Regions from separate parts of the Azonexus sp. GW821-FHT04F04 genome, predicted to be linked through region 2. Evidence: predicted binding sites of a transcription regulator. Region 2 holds the regulator's gene; the other holds the start of a gene.
What was found. Region 2 encodes FliA, which starts transcription of late flagellar genes. Its sites were predicted from a motif close to CTAAAGTTNNNNNNNNNNNNGCCGNTA; they were not measured.
Positions count from the first base shown of each region.

Region 1 (4,211 bases), on a different contig from region 2:
GCGCGCTTTTCGTAGAGCTTGCTGACGCGGTCGGCGCCCATCAGGTCGTAGAGCGCGTCGTACAGCGGCCTGAGATACGGGTCGATCTTCTGCGTCAGGTCGCCGGGCAGGAAGCCGAGGCGCTCGCCGGCTTCGACCGCCGGGCGGGTCAGGATGATGCGTTCGACCAGATCGCGCTCGAAGGCATCGACGGCCGAGGCGACGGCAAGATAGGTCTTGCCCGTGCCGGCCGGACCGATGCCGAAGGTGATGTCGTGTTCCTGAATATGCTTGAGGTACTCGACCTGGCGCGGCGTGCGGCCGTGCAGTTCGGTCTTGCGGGTGATCAGTTGCGGGCCGTCGACCGGGCCTTCGGCGCGGCGCGACACCCGGCGCACCGGGGCGTTGAGCAGTTCGATCAGGCCGAGCTGGATTTCATCGACGGTCAGCGCCTGACGGGCCATGCCGTAGAAATGCTGCAGCGCTTCCACGGTCAACCGGGATTTTTCGCCAAAAACGGAAAACCGTTCGTTGCGCCGACGGATGACGACATCGAAAGCGGTTTCGATCTGCCGGATGTTTTCGTCGAGCGGGCCGCACAGGTTGGCGAGCAGGACGTTGTCGACCGGCGCCAGGGCGAGTTCCACAGGCTTGGTCTTGGGTGCGGGCTTGGCCCGCACCGCCGGTTTAGTCTTCTCGGATGACAATTTCGCCTCGCAGCGTGTGCGACAGTGACGACGTGATGCGGACATCGACGAAGGTGTTGATCAGCCGCGGATTGCCGGCGAAATTGACGATGCGGTTGTTGTCGGTACGCCCGGCCAGTTCATGCACGTCCTTCTTCGACGTGCCTTCGACCAGCACGCGCTGGATGCTGCCAACCATCGTCTGGCTGATCGCCTGGGCCTGTTCGTCGATGCGCTTCTGCAAACGCAGCAGGCGAGCCGACTTGACCTCGGCTGGCGTGGCATCGTCGAGTTCGAGCGCCGGGGTGCCCGGGCGCGGGCTGTACACAAAGGAGAACGAACTATCGAAGCCGACTTCGTCGATCAGCTTCATCGTCTTCTCGAAATCCTCGTCCGTTTCGCCTGGGAAGCCAACGATGAAGTCCGACGACAGCGAAATGTCCGGCCGCGCCGCGCGCAGCTTGCGGATGATCGATTTGTATTCGAGCGTCGTGTAGCCGCGCTTCATGGCCGCCAGTACACGGTCCGAGCCGGCTTGCACGGGCAGGTGCAGGTGCGATACGAGTTTCGGAACGTTGGCGTAGGTATCGAACAGGCGCTGCGTCATCTCGCGCGGATGTGAGGTCGTGTAACGGATGCGCTCGATGCCCGGCACTTCGGCGATGTACTCGATCAACATTGCCAGATCGGCCTTTTCGTCGGTCTCGGCCATGTCGCCGCGATAGGCATTCACATTCTGGCCAAGCAGCGTCACTTCGCCGACGCCATTGGCGGCCAGTCCGGCCACTTCGGTCAGCACGTCGTCGAACGGCCGCGACACCTCGCCGCCGCGGGTGTAGGGCACGATGCAGAAGGTGCAGAACTTCGAGCAGCCTTCCATGATCGAGACGAAGGCTGAAGCACCCTTCACTTCGGCCGGCGGCATCGAATCGAACTTCTCGATTTCCGGGAAGGAAATATCGACCGCCGCCTTGCCCTTGGTCTTGCGCTCGGCCATCAGCTGGGGCAGGCGATGCAGGGTCTGTGGCCCAAAGACGATATCGACGTACGGCGCCCGGGCGACAATCGCATCGCCCTCCTGGCTCGCCACGCAGCCGCCAACGCCGATCACCAGATCGGGATTTAGCTTCTTCAGGTGACGAACCCGGCCGAGGTCGTGGAAAACCTTCTCCTGCGCCTTCTCGCGCACCGAGCAGGTGTTGAACAGGATGATGTCGGCTTCTTCAACGTTGTCGGTTCGGACAATCGGCTCGGAGGCATTGAGCACGTCGGCCATTTTGTCCGAATCGTACTCATTCATCTGGCACCCGAAGGTGCGGATGAATAATTTCTTGGGCATGGGTAACACTTTACAAATCAGTGGGTGCCGCTTAGGTCATCCTGCGGCACAAAAGTTCGCCATTATAACCGACCGGAAATTCGGTTGACCGGCCAAGCCCCCGCAAACTATAATCCGCGCCCTCAAGCGTGGTGATGTAGCTCAGTCGGTTAGAGCGATGGATTCATAACCCATAGGTCGGCAGTTCGATTCTGCCCATCACCACCAGAAATGCCAAAACCCGCTGATTCGTCAGCGGGTTTTTCTTTTTTGGCCCCGCAATCTGGGCCAAATATTGCTAGTACTACCTCGTGGTTTCGTTTTTCTGAAAAGCGAGGTGCGTCATGAATGAATTCCCGAACTCATTTAATGCCAACCCAGCGTTGACCGAAGAGGCGATGTTCTGGATGCGTTTGGCCGCATTTGCCGGCGTTTCGGAGTATGTGCTGTCGACGGGGCCTTCGTTGCTCGATGCCGAGGAGCTTTTGTTCGGCTATTGCCTGCCGGGCGATCTGCCTTCTCGCTATGCCAGTCTTTCCGGCGGTGTGGCGAATCCGCGCGTGCTGGTTTAGCTGTCTGCCGACGTTTGTTGGATTGTCGACGAGATGAAAGAACCAATGCACCGGGGCGGTGCATTGGTTCCGGGCTGGCTAGTCGATCAAATCGATCAGGCCGGTGCCGAGCTGCGGATCAGGTGATCGAAGGCGCTGAGCGAGGCGGTGGCGCCGGCGCCCATGGCGATGATGATCTGCTTGTAGGGCACGGTCGTACAGTCGCCGGCGGCGAAGACGCCGGGAAGCGAGGTCTGGCCCTTCGCGTCGATTTCGATTTCGCCGAAGCGGCTCAGGTTGAGCGAGCCCTTGAGCCAGTCGGTGTTGGGCAGCAGGCCGATCTGGACGAAGATGCCTTCGAGTTCGACGTGCTTGATCTCTTCCGTAACGCGGTCCTTGTAGGTGATGCCGTTGACCTTCTGGCCGTCACCGGTGACTTCGGTCGTTTGCGCTGACTTGATGACGGTGACGTTGGGCAGGCTGTAGAGCTTTTTCTGCAGAACGGCGTCGGCGCGGAGGGTGTCGGCGAATTCGAGCAGCGTGACGTGGGCAACGATGCCGGCCAGATCGATGGCGGCTTCGACGCCGGAGTTGCCGCCGCCGATGACGGCAACGCGCTTGCCCTTGAACAGCGGGCCGTCGCAGTGCGGGCAGAAGCAGACGCCCTTGGCCTTGTATTCCTGCTCGCCGGGTACGTTCATTTCGCGCCAGCGGGCGCCGGTGGCGAGGATGACGGATTTTGATTTGAGCGAGGCGCCGTTTTCGAGCTGGATTTCGACCAAGCCGCCGGCTTCGCTGGCCGGCACGAGTTTGGCGGCGCGTTGCAGGGTCATGATGTCGACTTCATAGTCCTTGACGTGTTGTTCCAGCGCTGCGACCAGCTTCGGTCCTTCGGTATGGCTGACCGAGATGAAGTTTTCGATGCCTAGCGTGTCCATGACCTGACCGCCGAAACGCTCGGCCAGGATGCCGGTGCGGATACCTTTGCGGGCAGCGTAGACGGCTGCCGCAGCACCGGCCGGCCCGCCGCCGACGACGAGGACGTCGAAGGCTTCCTTCTGGCCGAGCGCCTCGGCGGCGCGAGCGGCGGCGCCGGTGTCGACCTTGGCGAGGATTTCCTCGATGAGCATGCGGCCGGCGCCGAATTCGGCACCGTTGAGGTAAGTGGTCGGTACGGCCATGATCTGGCGGGCATTGACCACGTCCTGGAACATGGCGCCGTCGATCATCGTGCTCGTCACGCCGGGGTTGAGGACGGCCATCAGGTTGAGCGCCTGCACGACGTCCGGGCAGTTGTGGCAGGACAGCGAGATGAAGGTCTCGAAATTGAAGGTGCCGGGCAGGGCCTTGATCTGGTCAATGACGGATTGTTCGACCTTGGGCGGATGGCCGCCGGTCTGCAGCAGGGCGAGGACGAGCGAGGTGAATTCGTGGCCCATCGGGATGCCGGCAAAGGTAATGCGCGGCGTTTCGCCGGGCAGGCCGATGGCGAAGGATGGGCGCAAGGCAGCGGTGCCGTCTTCACGCAGGCTGACCTTGGCCGAGAGTTCGGCGATATCGACCAGCAGGTCGCGCATTTCCTGGGCCTTGGCACTATCGTCGAGCGAGGCGACGAGTTCGATCGGGCGTTGCAGTTTTTCGAGATAGGCCGTGAGTTGGGCCTTGATGTTGCTGTCT
Region 1 is NZ_JBWKSX010000001.1:779,761-783,971, forward strand. Features, by position in the region: gene AC07TV_RS03790 (PhoH family protein) at 1-686, opposite strand, end outside; gene miaB (tRNA (N6-isopentenyl adenosine(37)-C2)-methylthiotransferase MiaB) at 667-2,004, opposite strand; tRNA gene AC07TV_RS03800 (tRNA-Met) at 2,135-2,211, shown strand; gene AC07TV_RS03805 (hypothetical protein) at 2,328-2,555, shown strand; gene ahpF (alkyl hydroperoxide reductase subunit F) at 2,651-4,211, opposite strand, start outside.
Region 1: a site for FliA is predicted at 2,091-2,117, ahead of miaB (tRNA (N6-isopentenyl adenosine(37)-C2)-methylthiotransferase MiaB). Genes of this name have one in related genera too.

Region 2 (4,211 bases):
TTTTGCGCCAGATGCTTGATGCCGGATTTTCTCCGCAGTTTTCTCGTGAATTGCTTGTCGATCTACCGCGTGAAATGAATGGTCTGGAGGCAATGGCGTGGGTAAAGGGGGCGGCTGATCGCTCGCTCCTGACCATTGGCAATGAAAATGATATCGTTGATCGGGGCGGCGTTTACGCGCTAGTCGGTCCGACCGGAGTGGGGAAGACGACAACAACTGCGAAGCTGGCGGCGCGTTGTGTTTTACGCCATGGGCCAAGCAAGGTGGCACTGGTCACTACCGATGGTTATCGGATTGGTGCCCATGAACAACTACGTATCTACGGTCGTATCCTTGGTGTATCCGTGCACTTGGTCAAGGATGCAAATGAACTGCGACAGACATTGATGGAGCTGCAGCACAAGCACATGGTGCTGATCGATACGATGGGGATGAGCCAGAGGGATAAACTGGTTCCTGAGTTGACGGACATGCTCGCGGGGTGTGACGTTGAGCGCTTGCTGCTGCTGAACTCGACTTCACGTGGCGATACTCTCGATGACGTTGTGCGCGCCTATGCTGGTGAGACGCTCGCCGGATGCATCCTGACGAAAATTGACGAAGCTGCCAGTCTGGCGACAGTTCTGGATGTCATCATGCGCCATGGACTGAAGCTTCAATATGTTTCCAATGGGCAACGCGTGCCAGAGGATTTGCATCTGCCCAATCGCAGCTATCTCCTGCATCGTGCCTTCAAGGATGTTCCTGAAAGTTCTCCTCACAAATTCGATGGCCTCGAACCCGGGCTCATGATGGCAAGTGCAGGCATGGTTGCCGTTGGAGGCCGTCGTGGCTGACTTTCGTGTTGATCAGGCGGCTGGATTGCGCCGCCTACTAGGCGGGGGGCAGCAATTGCAAGTCATTACATTTGTTGCTGGATGTGATGGTGTTGGACGCAGTGTTGCCGTGGCCAATATTGGTGTGGCGCTGGCACGCCTTGGAAAAGAGGTTCTAATCATCGACGAGCATGTGCCGGGTGACGATATTGCGTCCACTTTCGGCCTAGTCGCTCGGCACGATCTTTTAAATGTAGTCCAGCGCGAAATGCAGCTTTCGCAAGTCTTGCTTCAGCCCATGCTTGGATTACGGGTTCTGCCGGCAGCTCGAGCGGCAAGAAAACTCGGGCGGCTGTCGTTGCCTCAGCAGCAGACCTTGCTTGATGCCATGTCTGGTCTGGAGAGGCCTATCGACGTAATCCTAGTTGACGCCAGCATGGCACATCCAAATGGCTTTTCGCCATTTGGTCTGGTATCTCAGGAGGCTGTAGTGGTTCTGTCGGGTAGTAGCTCTTCGATAACTGAAGCATATTCCCTGATTAAAAAAGTGAGCCATGCCTTTTCGCGAAAGCACTTTCGAATTTTGGTGAACAAGGTTCGCAGTCACGCCGATGCCCGCTCAATATTCGAGAACATCGCCCAGGTAGCCGCACAGCGGGGTGTGGCTCGCCTGGATTTTGCTGGTGCTATTCCGCTCGATGAAGCACTGCGTCAGTCAGCTCAGCTATGTCGTTCGGTCCTGGTTCAGGCCCCGGATTCGCAGTCGGCTGCGGCGTTCCGAGACATCGCCTCGGATATGCTTTACTGGCAGCGCAGCGAATGCGAGGCTGCAGGTGTCGGTCAGTTCATGCAGCAGCTGTTACACTTGAGCCAACGTATAACCCCCAACGTACTACGAGCCTGATGTATACCGCTGCCGGGCAGCCAGATAGGGATCAGCTGGTTCAGCGCTTCGCGCCGCTGGTGAAGCGTATCGCCTATCATCTGATGGCTCGCCTACCACCCAGTGTGCAGTTTGATGATCTCGTCCAGAACGGGATGCTAGGGTTGCTTGACGCAATAGATCGGTATCAGGAAGGTTTTGGCGCGCAGTTCGAAACCTATGCAACACAACGAATCCGCGGCGCCATGCTGGATGGCCTTCGGGAAAATGATTGGTTGCCACGGAATTTGCGTCGGGAGCTGCGCCGCATCGAAACGACCATCAACCAGCTTGAGCACGAACATGGTCGCGCACCCTCAGAAAAGGAGCTGGCTGACGCCTTGGGTCTGTCCTTGACCGATTACCAACGGACGCTTCAGGATGCGCGTGGCCATCAAATTGTCTATTACGAAGATTTTTCCGGTTCAGACGACGAGGGTTTTCTCGAACGGCACTTTACGGATAATGACGCAGACCCGGTAAGCATTCTGGAAGACAGGGGCGTAAAGGAGCAACTCGTGCTGGCCATCGGTCTGTTGCCGGAGCGTGAAAAGTTGATGATGGCTTTGTACTATGAGCAGGATTTGAATTTGAGGGAAATTGGCGAGGTTATGGGGGTCACCGAGTCCCGGGTTTGTCAGTTGCATACCCAGGCTGTCGCACGGCTGCGTAGCCGTATTGTCGGTGAAGTTCCCGCCGCCGCAAAACGTCGCAAGGAGAAGGCTGGTGGATAAGATCAGCCTCGCCGGCCTCGCAATAAGTATTGTTGCGATCATTGGCGGCCAGTATCTTGAGGGAGGAAGTGTTGGCTCCCTGGTCCAGCCAACAGCTTTGCTGATCGTCCTGGGTGGTACCTTGGGGGCGGTGTTGTTGCAGAGTCCGATCCATATCTTCAAGCGTGGAATAAAGATGGCAAAGTGGGTTTGGATCCCCCCTGTCATTGAGCAGAAGCGTCTGATCGAACAGATTCTTAACTGGAGCCAGATGTCGCGGCGCGAGGGGCTGCTGGCTCTGGAAAACTATATTCCAGGAATAAAGGACGAGTTCGCTCGCAAGGGCCTGCAACTCCTTGTCGATGGTGCAGATCCAGAGAGAATCCGGGAATTGCTGGAGGTCGAAATAGGCACCTTTGAAGATGAGTGGCGCCAGTCGGCAAAAATATGGGATGCGGCTGGAGGCTACTCCCCTACGATAGGGATTCTGGGGGCTGTGATGGGGTTGATTCATGTCATGGAGAATCTGTCAGACCCTACCAAGCTCGGCGGAGGAATCGCTGTAGCGTTTGTCGCAACGATTTATGGCGTCGGATTGGCCAACCTTGTCTATCTTCCTATCGCAGCCAAACTTAAGTATTACGTGATGCGTATGGTTTCATCGCGTGAAATGCTTGTTGATGGTCTTGTCGGCATTGCGGTCGGTGACAATCCCCGAATTATTGAAGGGCGCCTGAAAGGCTATCTTCACTGATGGCCCGCAAGCGTAGAGATGAGGAGCCTGAAAACCACGAGCGCTGGTTAGTCTCCTACGCCGATTTCATCACCCTGCTGTTTGCGTTTTTTGTGGTCATGTATGCCGTGTCGTCGGTAAACGAAGGGAAATACAAGGTACTGTCCAATTCGCTGACCAATGCTTTCAACAACAAAACAGGCGAGTCGGGTGGGCAGCCGGTAGCGGTCATTCAGGGTGCCCTCCCCATGCTGCCGCGGCCGGTCATCAAAGTTGACAAGGCGCCGGAGACGGTCAAGAACGAGGCCAAAAAGGCCGAGCAGCGGCAAAAGATGAAGAATGTGGCAGGCAGCATCATGGAGGCGCTGCAGCCGCTTGTCGCAGCAGGCAAAGTTCGCCTGCTGGAGACGAGTCGTGGCGTGACTATCGAGATAAATGACAGCGTTCTGTTTTCCGCAGGGCAGGCGCGTTTGCAGCCAGCATCAATTAGCGCCATGGGTGTTATCGCGCAGGTGCTCGCCGATACGGATTATCCGATCACAATTGAGGGGCACACAGATAATGTGCCGATAGCTACGCCTCAATTCCCATCCAATTGGGAATTGTCAGCGATGCGAGCGACGACGGTGCTCAGGCTGTTTAACGATGGGGGGGTGGGGGCCGAGCGACTTACGGCAATTGGCTATGGTGATACCAGACCAGTTGAAACCAATACGACTCCGGAAGGACGGGCCAGAAATCGCCGTGTCAGCGTCATGATTGACTCAAATCGCCCGGAAGAGCCCACTGAGATCAACGAAGCGCCAAAGGAAATTGGTCGCTGATCTGCTTCAATTTAGAGATCAAGCCGAGTCGATGATTCGACTACCTGTACTCATGGCAGCCTGGCCGCTACTGCTATATAGAGATTGGTCTGCTTGGGAATGCGTCAGGATGGCGAGCGCTTCGCTGGTTTTTTGATGCAGTACACTAATCAGGTTTCCATTTAGCTCGTTTATCCCGCGGGCTTCCCGTGCAATTTTCAACAT
Region 2 is NZ_JBWKSX010000013.1:61,137-65,347, reverse strand. Features, by position in the region: gene flhF (flagellar biosynthesis GTPase FlhF) at 1-836, shown strand, start outside; gene AC07TV_RS20005 (MinD/ParA family ATP-binding protein) at 829-1,719, shown strand; gene AC07TV_RS20000 (RNA polymerase sigma factor FliA) at 1,719-2,471, shown strand; gene AC07TV_RS19995 (flagellar motor protein) at 2,464-3,204, shown strand; gene motD (flagellar motor protein MotD) at 3,204-4,007, shown strand; gene AC07TV_RS19985 (flagella synthesis protein FlgN) at 4,026-4,211, opposite strand, start outside.